Regions from separate parts of the Cupriavidus sp. genome, predicted to be linked through region 2. Evidence: riboswitches for the same ligand, from Rfam matches in the RefSeq annotation. Region 2 holds a riboswitch; the other holds the start of a gene.
What was found. Region 2 has a riboswitch for glycine ahead of gcvT (glycine cleavage system aminomethyltransferase GcvT). Riboswitches for the same ligand answer to the same signal wherever they lie in the genome.
Positions count from the first base shown of each region.

Region 1: it holds a riboswitch for glycine, as region 2 does, so the genes downstream of both, ACO550_RS09470 (D-amino acid dehydrogenase) here and gcvT (glycine cleavage system aminomethyltransferase GcvT) in region 2, are expected to answer to the same signal.

Region 1 is NZ_DBHKYV010000004.1:208,262-214,372, forward strand. Features, by position in the region: gene ACO550_RS09460 (GGDEF domain-containing protein) at 1-1,488, shown strand, start outside; tRNA gene ACO550_RS09465 (tRNA-Leu) at 1,587-1,673, shown strand; gene ACO550_RS09470 (D-amino acid dehydrogenase) at 1,808-3,136, opposite strand; glycine riboswitch at 3,147-3,269, opposite strand; glycine riboswitch at 3,270-3,369, opposite strand; gene ACO550_RS09475 (amidohydrolase) at 3,400-4,611, opposite strand; gene ACO550_RS09480 (MFS transporter) at 4,639-5,979, opposite strand.
Region 2 is NZ_DBHKYV010000012.1:116,219-122,329, reverse strand. Features, by position in the region: gene gcvP (aminomethyl-transferring glycine dehydrogenase) at 1-697, opposite strand, end outside; gene gcvH (glycine cleavage system protein GcvH) at 775-1,155, opposite strand; gene gcvT (glycine cleavage system aminomethyltransferase GcvT) at 1,264-2,391, opposite strand; glycine riboswitch at 2,475-2,594, opposite strand; glycine riboswitch at 2,616-2,703, opposite strand; gene ACO550_RS17040 (YMGG-like glycine zipper-containing protein) at 2,788-3,012, opposite strand; gene ACO550_RS17035 (UvrD-helicase domain-containing protein) at 3,296-5,383, shown strand; gene ACO550_RS17030 (response regulator) at 5,773-6,111, shown strand, end outside.

The sequences.
Region 1 (6,111 bases), on a different contig from region 2:
CGCGATGATCCAACCGTCCGCGCGTTCCTGGTCCTGGCGGCTGGCGTAACCATCTGGAGCGGTGGCCGCCTGCTGGAAATCAGCGAGACCGAGTTGGCAGGCCGGATTTTCTGGGCCAAGTTCCAGTACCTCGGGATCGTCGCGGTACCGATCGGGTGGCTGGTGGCCATGGTGCATGTCAGTCGGCCGCGCTTTGTCGTGCCATGGTCGCTGTTATGGGTGCCGGTACTGGTCGCGGTATTGACCGTGGCGCTGGTATTCACAAACGAGCGCCATCGCCTGATCTGGACCTCGATCGACCTGATGCCACCCGGCGTGGCGCCAGGCGCGGTTTTCCATCACGGCATCGGCTATACGGCCGCAGCGGCGTGGACCTACGCACTGCTCGGCCTCAGCATGTATTTCCTGGCCACGGCCAAGGTTCCCAATGCGGCGTTGTCGGTTCGGGGACGCAATGTGCTGATGGCTGGCCTGCTGCTGCCGCTGGTCACGCATGTCGCCTACCTGTACCGCTGGACCGGACCACTCGGTGGCGATCTGACGCCGGCCACGTTTTCACTGATGACCGTGCTGGTCTGGATCTGCGCGTTGCGCACGCATCTGGAGGACACCGGCCACTATGCGCGGCTACGCGTATTCGACACGATTCGCGAAGGCTGCGTGATCCTGGGCGCCGACGGACGCATTGTCGAATTCAATCCGGCGGCGATTGCGCTGATGACTGAGCTACGTCATGGCCAGCTTCCGCCGCCGGGATGGCACGATGCGCTGAATGGGCCCGGCGATGCGCTGCCATATATTCCTGAAGGCGCGGCCTATGAACTGACCGTCGAGCCGGTGCGCCGCATGGACGGTAAGCAGATCGGCCTGCTCGTGTTCATGCGCGATATCAGCCGCTACCAGTCGCGTGAACTGGCGTTGGCCACCCAGCTTGGCGAAACTGCCGAGCAACTCTCGCGCGTACAGGCGGACCTCGATATCGACGCGCTGACCGGCATCCCGAACCGCCGCTACTTCCAGCGCGAGTCACTAGTCGCCGTGGCGCGTGCCTGCGAGCGCGGCAAGGAGATCGGCCTGCTGATCCTCGACGTCGATCTGTTCAAGCAGTACAACGACCTCTATGGGCATCCGGCCGGTGACGAATGCCTGCGGCAAGTGGCACTGGCGCTGACGCGCGCGCTGCGTGGCGCGCAGTTCTGCGCAAGGCTAGGCGGCGAGGAGTTTGCCGTGGTGCTGCCGGATTCCAGCATCGAGGAAACGCGCAATATCGCGCGTGCCATGGTGGCAGCGGTACGGGAGCTTGGCATTTCCCACCATGGCACGCCGGTGCAGCCCTTCGTCACGATCAGCGTGGGCGCGGTATGCGCGGTGCCGGAAGCGCCGCGCCTTGAGCCATTGCTGCACCGCGCGGACAGTGCGATGTACCGTGCCAAACGTGCCGGCCGCAACCGCTACGTGCTCGACGGCAGCGTGTATCTTGGGGTTTGAATAGCTGATCCGCAGTTGCTGCAAGAAAGGGCTTGCAAATTCCCAAAGCTTCTGTAGAATTCGCGGCTCGCGTCGCAGCAGTAATGCAGCGAAACGAAGCCCAGATGGCGGAATTGGTAGACGCACTAGGTTCAGGTCCTAGCGGTGGCAACACTGTGGAGGTTCGAGTCCTCTTCTGGGCACCAATTCGAAAGCCCCGCTCAACGAGCGGGGCTTTTTCATTTATAAGGCCCAGAAAGGGCAGTTCAGCGCGGTCGGTTATTGATGCGCTGGCCCTCTCCCGCGAGCGGGAGAGGGGCGGGGGAGAGGGCAGGGCGCGTCAAGCTGCCCCAGCCCTCACTCCTTGCGCACCACCACCAACCACCACGCGCCCATCCTCCTGCGCCGCCGACTGCCGCACGACATCCCCGACCATCTCCGCCGTAACGGCCGACAGCGTCCAGCCCAGATGCCCATGCCCGGTGTTGTAGAACACGTTTGCCGCATGGCCACGTCCTACGCGCGGCATCATGTTTGGCATCATGGGACGCAGCCCTGCCCAGGGCACTACGTTGCGCGTGCTCACGCCGGGGAAGCATGCGTGCACCCAGTCGATCAGCGGACGAATCCGGTCCGCGCGAATATCGCGATTGATGCCGTTGAATTCGGCCGTGCCGGCCACGCGGAAGCGGTCCACACCCAGGCGGCTGGTCACGAGCTTGGTTTCATCGTCGAGCAGGCTCACCACGGGCGCGCTGGCCTGGCTTTCGGCGTCGTTCAGGTTCACGGTGATCGAGTAGCCCTTGACGGGATAGATGTTCACGCGATCGCCCAGTTGCTGTGCGAAGGTGCGACTGGCCACGCCCGCACAGACCACCACGCCATCGAACTCGTGTGAGGCGGGCAGGCCGTCTTCCGCGGACACGACCGTGGCGCGGCGGCCCGTCGTCGATACCGAGCGCACATCCTGGTTGTAAAGCGTCTGCACTTCCAGGCGACGGATCGCAACTGCCAGGCCGTTGGTGAATTTGTGGATGTCGCCCGTCGAGTCGCTCTCGGTGAAGTAGCCACCGTAGTACTGCCCGGCCAGCGTCGGCTCGATCGCACGCATCTCGTCGGGCGTGACCGCGCGGCGTTCCAGGCCGCCCTCGGCCAGCAGTTTCGACACGCTACCCGCATGATCGAAGCCGGCCTTGTTGCGATAGATATGCAGGATGCCGCGCCGCTTCAGATCGAAGTCGATGCCTTCGGCATCGGCCCACGCGAACAGGTGCTGCCGCGCGGCAATGGCCAGCCGTGCGGTTTCGACCGTGTTGGCGCGATAGTGCGGCATCGACGCGATGAACTCGGCAAACCAGCTCAGCTTGTGCCAGCTCGGACGCGGGTTGACCAGCAGCGGCGCATCGTTGCGCAGCATCCACTTGATGCCCTTGGCCAGCGTGGACCAGTGCGTCCAGACTTCGGCATTCGATGCCGACAATTGCCCGCCGTTGGCAAACGACGTTTCCATCGCCGCATAGCGATGGCGTTCGAACAGCGTGACGGAGAACCCGCGCTTGGCGAGAGCGTAAGCGGTCGTGACGCCGGTAATCCCGCCGCCAATCACTGCAATGGATTTCATGAGAAGGTCTTCCAGGACGTCATGGGATGGCAGTCCACGGCGCACCATGCGCTTCGCGGACGCCCCCTCTGTCCTTGACCTGAGAGATTCGCGCGCAGCGCGCAAGACCTGGCTTGCGCGTGCATCGCTTGCTCCTTCGGTACCGCCGGCTGACGTACAAGCCGGGGTTCTTCAGAGTGCACTGGCGATACCGGTCCTTTTGCCTGAGAGTTTCCGGGGCGGTTGCTCCTTCGGCGCCGCGCCTGCCGGGTGACAGACACGGGCTCTCCCGATATCGCGGGACACAACGGTGACAACTATGCCACAGATCTTCAGGCTGCGGCTACCAGGAATCGTTGCGCCAGCCGCACCCATGCCGCGGCACCCAGTGGCAGCACCTGGTCGTTGAAGTCATAGCCGGGGTTGTGCACCATGCACCCGCCGAACTCGCCCTCGCCATTGCCCAGGATCAGGTAGCAGCCGGGCACCGCATTGAGCATCCACGCAAAATCCTCGCTGCCGTTCAGGCCCTTCGGTGCCTGGGTCACGACCTGGTCGTCGCCAACCAGTTCCTTGCAGACGTCCGCGGCCAGCGCAGTCGGGACTTCGGCATTGACCATCGGCGGCGTCAGTTGCCGATAGTCGATCTGCGCGGTCACGCCATGGGCTTGTGCCGTCAGGCTCACGATATCGAAAATGCGTGCCTCCACCAGCGCGCGTGTTTCAGGCCGCGCGGCGCGGATATTGAGGCCGAGCTTCACTTCCTCGGGAATCACGTTGTGCGTGGCACCGGCATGGATAAAGCCGACCGAGACCACGGCCGTATCGTCGGGCGCCACATTACGCGCCACCACGGTCTGCAAGGCCGTGATGATGGCGGCAGACGCGGCAATCGGGTCCTTCGAGCGATGCGGCATCGCGCCGTGCCCGCCTACACCCCGGATGGTGATGTCGGCCACATCGGACGACAGGCTTACCGGACCCGTCAGCACGCGGAACGAACCGGCCGGCACACCGGGCATGTTGTGCAGCGCGTAGATGGCATCGCATGGAAAGCGCTCGAACAGGCCGTCCTCGATCATTGCGCGCGCACCGCACAGGTTCTCTTCGTCGGGCTGGAAAATTACGTTCAGCGTGCCGTCGAAGCTGCGCGAATCGGCAAGAGCCTTGGCCGCCGCCAGCAGGATTGCGGTATGGCCATCATGGCCGCACGCATGCATGCGGCCGTGCGTCTTGCTGGCATAGGGCAGGCCCGTGGCCTCGACGATTGGCAGCGCGTCCATGTCGGCGCGGATTCCGAGCCGGCGCGTGCCGTTGCCGACCTTGAGTTGCCCCACCACACCGCTCTTGCCGATACCGGTATGCACTTCGTAGCCCCAGCTTTCCAGCAAGGTGGCCACGAGCTTGCTGGTGGCACCAACTTCAAAGCCAAGCTCGGGCTGCGCATGGATCTGGCGGCGGATATTGACGAAGGTTTCGGTGTCGATGGCCGGCAGCAGGTGCGGCAGCAACTGGAACGGGGTAAGCGTGGATTCGCGGGTCATGTGGGTTTCCTTGGAGGATCTTGGGAATCAGTGTTCGCGTTTCTCGGCAATGCGCAGCACGGCGACCAGCGCCAGCAGCCCGCACGCCATCATGTAGAAGGCAGGGGACATCGGGTTGCCGGTCTTGGCCAGCAGCCATGTGACGATGAACTGCGAGGAGCCGCCGAATACGGTCACCCCCACGCTGTAGATCACGGCCAGCCCCGTGGCACGCACGCCAGCCGGCAGCATTTCGAGCAGCATCAGGAACATCGGCGTGGTGCCCAGGTTGATGCTGGCAGTCAGCAGTGCGGACAGGCCCAGCACCAGCGGTACGCTCGGATAGGTGTTCATGAGCCAGAACGCGGGATAGACGGCGACCAGGCTGAACAGCAGCGAGCCGGCCACCAGCGGCTTGCGGTAGGTAAGCCGGTCTGCCAGCTTGCCGGCGATCAGCGAGACCACCAGCAGCGTGACACCGGTGACGCACCCCGACAGGTACGACAGCGAGGTCGGCATATGGAGCACGCGAATCATGTATGTGGGCATGAAGAACACCACGAGGTACATCGTTGCGGTACCCGCGGTGGTGGACAGGATGCCCAGCGCCACCTTGCCTGCATGGCGGCGGAACAGTTCGCCGACCGGGCTCGGTGCATGGGCATCGGCCTCGTGCGTTTCATCGAGCTTGGCGCGGATATAGAGTCCCACCGGTGCAATCAGCAAGCCCAGCAGGAACGGCACGCGCCAGCCCCAGCTTTCGAGTGCCTCGGTGGACAACACGGCGTAGAGCGTGGCACCGGTGGCCGCGCCGGCCAGCGCGGAAATACCCTGGCTGCCAATCTGCCAGCTGACGCGCCAGCCGCGGCCCTTCACATCGCCACCCTCCATCAGCATGGCAGTGGAGGCACCGATTTCGCCACCAAGCGAGAAGCCCTGCAACAGGCGGCCTGCCAGGATCGTGAGGGAGCCATACACACCGGCCACGGCATACGTCGGCGCCAACGCAATGCACAGCGTGCCGATTACCATCAGCCCAATGGTCAGCGACATGGCTGCCTTGCGACCGCGACGGTCTGCGTAGTTGCCGATCACCACGCCACCAAGTGGGCGCATGATGAAGCCGATGCCGAACGTGGCCACGGCCAGCAACAGCGAACCGTACGGGCTATCGGATGGAAAGAACAGCTTGCCGATCAGCAGCGAGAAGAAGCTGTACACCGTGAAATCGAACATCTCCAGCGCATTGCCGATCGAGCAGGCGGCAATCAGGCGGAACTGGCTCTGCCGTGCCGCGGGCCGCGCTGGCGTGGCGGATCCTGTGGCTGGTGCGGTGGATGATGCGGATGTTGCGAGCGGCGCGCCGGCGGGCAGGGTTGCGTCGTTCATGCGGGTACTCCACGAACTGGTTTTGGGGGAATCGTGGAGACCGTATGTGCTGGCATCCATCGCGCAAAGGGCAGGGCATGTCCTTGGCGATGCAGTATTCAGGCAAACACGCCGGCCTGAAAATCATATATT
Region 2 (6,111 bases):
ACTGCAGCAGCACGCCGAATGCATGCGCCTGCGCGGCGTCGGCCGCAGGGCCGACCTTGACTTCGATACCGAGCGGCAGGGCGCGCGTGCGTACCACTTCCAGCGTTTGCGGCAGCACGTCGTCGGCCACGTAGAACGTGTTCGATGCGTGCTTGTTCACGCGTTGCAGCAGCGTCATGGCTTCGGCCGCGGCGGTGCCTTCATCGAGCATCGACGCATTGGCGATATCCAGGCCGGTCAGGTCAGTGACCATCTGCTGGAAGTTCAGCATGGCTTCCAGGCGACCTTGCGAGATTTCGGGCTGGTAGGGCGTGTACGCGGTGTACCAGGCCGGGTTCTCGAAGATATTGCGCAGGATGACGCCCGGCGTGAGCGTGTTGTAGTAGCCCTGGCCGATAAAGGTCTTGAGCACGCGATTCTTGCCAGCCAGGCCGCGCAGGCGGGCCAGTGCGGCTTCCTCTGTCAGCGGCGCGGTGAATTCACCAAGCGACATGCCATCGCGGCGGCGGATCGCGGCGGGCACCACGGCGTCGATCAGCGCGGCGCGGCTGTCAAAGCCGAGCACCTTGAGCATGTGTTGCTGTTCGGCGGAGTCGGGGCCGATATGGCGAGCGGCGAAGGCGTCGCGCGCCTCCAGTTCGGCCAGCGTGGGCCGTGCACCTTGGGCGGCAGCGTTCATGGGAAGCGGGGCGTTCATGGCAAGGAATCTCGTGGGGCACGCGGCGGCAGGTGGTCAGCCTGGCCGCCGCGCGCGGCATCAAACAGTCAGCGCAATCAGGCGCCGACGCTGGCCTTGTAGGCGTCGACGTTCATCAGGCCGTTCACATCGTCGCCGTTGGCCGGCTTGAGCTTGAACAGCCATGCATCGAATGCGTTGGCGTTGACCGATTCCGGCGCAGCCGAGGCGGCGTCGTTGACGGCGATCACTTCGCCGGCTACCGGCGCGTAGATGTCGGAAGCCGCCTTGACGGACTCCACCACGGCCAGCGCGTCGCCAGCGCCGACCGACTTGCCCACTTCAGGCAGTTCCAGGAATACGATGTCGCCCAGCGCGTCCTGCGCGTGGTCGGTGATGCCGATCGTCAGCGTGCCGTCGGATTCGACGCGCACCCATTCGTGCGACTCGGTGTACTTCAGGTCAGCGGGGAAATTCATGAGGTTCTCCGGGATACAGTGTGTTTCTTGTTTCAAGCACCCGCCGCAGCATGTGGGCTCGAGCGGACGGGTGAAAGGGCGACCGTTGTTGTGAAGCCGGGCGATGCCTCAGCTCACGAGTGCCTTGCCATTGCGCACAAACGGCAGTTTAACCACAGTCGCGGTCAGTTTGCGGTCGCGAATCTCGACCTGGACGTCGGTACCGGGCGTGATCTCGCGGGGCAGGCTGGCAAAAGCGATCGACAGTTGCAGCGACGGGCTGAACGTGCCGCTGGTGATCTCGCCGTCGCCGGCTGCGGTAATGACCTTCTGGTGCGCGCGCAGCACGCCACCCTTGTCGCGCAGGATCAGGCCCGCGAAAGTCTTGCGTTGTCCGTCTTGCTGCAATGCGGCCTTGCCGACGAAATCGCGCTCGCTTTGCAGGTCCACGGTCCAGGACAGGCCCGCGTCGAGCGGCGAGGTGTGAATATCCATGTCCTGGCCATACAGGTTCATGCCGGCTTCCAGGCGCAGCGTGTCGCGTGCGCCCAGGCCGGCAGGGCGTACGCCCGCGGCGGACAGCTTTTCCCAGATCCCGGCGACGTTCTCGGCGGGCACCACCAGCTCGAAACCGTCTTCACCGGTATAGCCGGTACGCGCCACCATCAGTTCGCCCATGCCGGGGTCCTGCACGACGAGCGCATTGAACGGCTTCAGCGCCTCGGCGGGCTGGGTGGACGGGAACGCCTGATAGACCTTGGCGCGCGCATTCGGGCCTTGCACGGCCACGATGGCCAGCTTGCCGGCGCCGGCCGGCGCCACATCGCCGCGGCGCGGGGTGATGGTCACGCCGCTGCCGGTGGCGGCATTGCGCGTCACGATCCATTCGAGATCGCCGACGGCCGTGCTGGCATTCACCACCAGGCGGAAATGGTCCTCGGCAAAGAAGTAGACGATCAGGTCGTCGATCACGCCGCCTTTTTCATCGAGCATGCACGAATACAGTGCCTTGCCCGGTGTTTGCAGCTTGTCCACATTGTTGGCCAGCAGGCCGCGCAGGAAAGCACGTGTGTTGGCGCCATGAAGGTCCACCACGCACATGTGCGAGACGTCGAACATGCCGGCATCGGCGCGCACGGCATTGTGTTCCTCGATCTGCGAGCCGTAGTTGACCGGCATGTCCCAGCCGCCGAAGTCGACCATACGGGCGCCGAGGGCGCGGTGGATAGCGTTGAGGGGCGTGGCCTGGAGCGTCATGGGTATCCTCGGATCGAAAACGAAAAAAGGGTCATCCGCCGCAACGCTCGGCCGCACCAATGTGCAACCAATCCGCTGCGGCGGATGACCCCTCTGTCCTCGATACCTGAGAGATTACAAAGCTTGCGCTTCGTGCGCCCCTTCGGTGGACATGCTCACCCTGCATTCAGCAGCGGCGGATGTCGCTCTCCAGAGTGCGGCATGCATTGTGTGCATGTTGCATGCCGATCCGGTCGGTCCATGGTGCCTGAGAGTTTTTGGGTAGTTCCCCTTCGGCGGCGCAATGACTGCGCGCTCTCCCGGCCGGATGCGCGAGAATGTACGGGACCGGTCTGCCTTTGTCAAACGCGGGCAGCCGGTCTCGCCCCCGGCATTGATCACCGGACCCCCGGCCGGCTAGCGGCGGTCCTTCGTCACCACGTTACCGACCACGCCACCCACGGCCGCACCGCCCAGCGTACCCAGCGCGCTACCGTCGGTCAGTACGGCGCCGCCCAGCGCACCCGCACCCGCGCCGATTGCCGTATTCCGTTGTTTCGGGGTCATGTCGGCGCAACCGGCAAAGGTCACCAGCGTCACGCCGATCAGCGCCACTTTTGAAAGCGTGCGAACTGTTTTCATGATGGGCTCCTTGAGGTCATCGATGTCATCGTTTCCGATGTGTTGAAGTTGTCTCCCGTGACGGTGGCGCAGCGCGCCTGAACCGGGCGGTCGTGATCGATAAGAGGCAAGCTCCATGCCCCGGGTGCGGTCGCTTTACGATTGTTACCGTCGTGAAACGCCTGCTGTCGGACACCGCCGGACAAGCCTGCCGCGGGCTTGAGCGCGTGTTAACATCGACGCCTTTCGCGACACGCCTGCCGCGTGCGCTTTTCGCCCTCTCGCCGGTTTCATTCCCTGCCTCATGACCCACGGACTCAACGCCGCGCAATCCGAAGCCGTCCGCTACCTGGACGGCCCCTGCCTTGTGCTGGCGGGCGCCGGCTCCGGCAAGACGCGCGTGATCACGCAGAAAATTGCCCACCTGATCGAGGACAAGGGGTTCGAGCCACGTCACATTGCGGCGGTGACCTTCACCAACAAGGCGGCCAAGGAAATGCAGGAGCGCATTGGCAAGCTCATGGAGGGCAAGACCACGCGCGAAGGGAAGCGCATTCCACTCAAGCAGCTGACCGTTTGTACGTTTCACTCGCTCGGCGTGCAAATCTTGCGCATGGAAGCCGAGCATGTCGGGTTGAAGCCGCAGTTCTCGATCATGGATTCGGACGACTGCTTCGGTCTGGTGCAGGAGCAACTGGGCACCACCGACAAGAAGCTGATCCGCAGTGTGCAGGGCACCATCTCGCTGTGGAAGAACGGCATGGTCGATCCCGAGACGGCGCTCGCGCAGGCGGCCAACGCCGATGAGCACCAGGCGGCCATGGTGTATCGCAACTACGTGGCCACGCTGCATGCCTACCAGGCGGTGGATTTCGACGACCTGATCCGCCTGCCCGCCGAACTGTTCGCGCGCGATGAAGCGGTGCGACTGAAATGGCAGAACCGGCTGCGCTATTTCCTGGTCGACGAATACCAGGACACCAACGCCTGCCAGTATCAACTGCTGAAGCTGTTGGCAGGCGGCTCGCATTTGCGCGCACCGGCGTTCACCGCGGTGGGTGACGACGACCAGGCCATCTATGGCTGGCGCGGTGCCACGCTCGACAACCTGCGTTTGCTGCAGACCGATTTCCCCGATCTCAAGGTCGTCAAGCTCGAACAGAACTACCGTTCGACGGTGCGCATCCTGGAGGCGGCCAATGCGGTGATCGCCAACAATCCAAAGCTGTTCGACAAGAAGCTGTGGTCGGAGCACGGCATGGGCGACCCGATTGCCGTGCACCCGATGAACGACGAAGAGCACGAGGCGGAGTCGGTGGTGTTCCGCTTGTCGGCGCACAAGTTTGAACGGCGCGCGCAGTTTCGCGATTACGCGATCCTCTATCGCGGCAATCACCAGGCGCGGCTCTTCGAACAGATCCTGCGCCGCGAGCGGATTCCGTATGTGCTGTCCGGTGGCCAGAGCTTTTTCGACAAGGCCGAGATCAAGGACATCTGTTCCTACCTTCGCTTGATTGCGAATCCCGACGATGATCCTGCGTTCATCCGCGCGATCACCACGCCACGGCGCGGGGTCGGCAATACCACGCTGGAAGTGCTCGGCACGTTCGCGGGGCAGGCCAAGGTATCGCTGTTTGAAGCCGCGATGATGGGTGGCATCGAGGCGAAGCTGCAGCCGCGCCAGCTGGAACCGTTGCGCGTGTTCTGCGAATCGATGGTGCGGCTGGCCGATCGCGCGGAGAAGGATCCGGCCACGGTGTTGCTCGATGACATGATGGAAGGCATTCACTACGAAGCCTATCTGTACGACACCTTCGACGAACGGCAGGCGCAATCACGCTGGACCAACACGCTCGAGTTCCTGGACTGGCTCAAGCGCAAGGGCACGCGGCCCGAAGCGGAAGGCGAGGGCGAGGCCACCGGCTTCGACAATGCCGATGGCTTTGGCGACGAAGGCAAGAACCTGCTCGAACTGACGCAGACCGTGGCGCTGATGAGCATGCTCGAAGGGCGCGAGGAAGATCCCGATGCGGTGCGGCTGTCGACGCTGCATGCGTCCAAGGGCCTCGAATACCCGCACGTGTTCCTGGTGGGCGTGGAAGAGGGCATCCTGCCCCATTCCCGCGAAGACGAGGACATGGGCGACGACAAGATCGAGGAAGAGCGCCGGCTGATGTATGTGGGGATTACGCGCGCGCAGCGTAGCCTGCAGATCAGCTGGTGCAAGAAGCGCAAGCGTGCACGTGAAACCTACTCGGTCGAGCCATCGCGCTTTATCGCCGAGATGAAACTCGACGATGGCCCGGCGGTGCCCCAGGACGAAACCCCGGCGATGAGCCCCAAGGACCGGCTGGCCGGACTCAAGGCATTGCTCGGCAAGCCCGCCGGCTGAGTTTGATACAAGCCTGACAAGATTTCGGCGCGCAGGCTGACTACGATTGCATCGCGCAAGAACGTTTTCGGCGTTCCTGCGCCACACCGTGCCCGCCCTTCGGTGACGGTGTGGCTGGGCGCATGCGAGCCCGGCTTCTTCCCTGTTGAGCGCTCCTGGTTGCGGCAGCACCGGGAGCGTTTTTTTCGAATCCCCTATGTGCTTTTCTCCCCTCTCCCGCGAGCGGGAGAGGGGCCGGGGGAGAGGGCAAGCCTCTCAAATCCCAATAGCGCGCTGCATGTGTCGCTCAATGCACGTATCAATCCTGATACAAAGCCGGCATTCCCTGTAATAGGCTAGCTGGTACATTGGCCGATCAAATTTTTCGCCTCGTATCGTTGCTGCCCATCATGGATCTTTCTCCCAACCTGCCCGTCCGCCTGCTGATCGTCGACGACGATCCCCAGATTCGCACCATGCTGGCCGAATACCTGGCCACGTTCGGCATGGAAGCCGACGGTGCGGAAGGCGGCGCGGCGATGCGCGCGGCACTGGGAAAGCAGGAATACGACCTCGTGATCCTGGACCTGTCCCTGCCCGGTGAGAACGGCCTGACGCTGTGCCGCGAGATTCGCGAGAGCAGCAACCTGCCCGTGATCATGCTGACTGCGCGCGCGGAACTGGCCGACCGCGTGGTCGGGCTGGAGGTAGGCGCGGACGACTACGTGACCAAGCCGTTCGAGATGCGC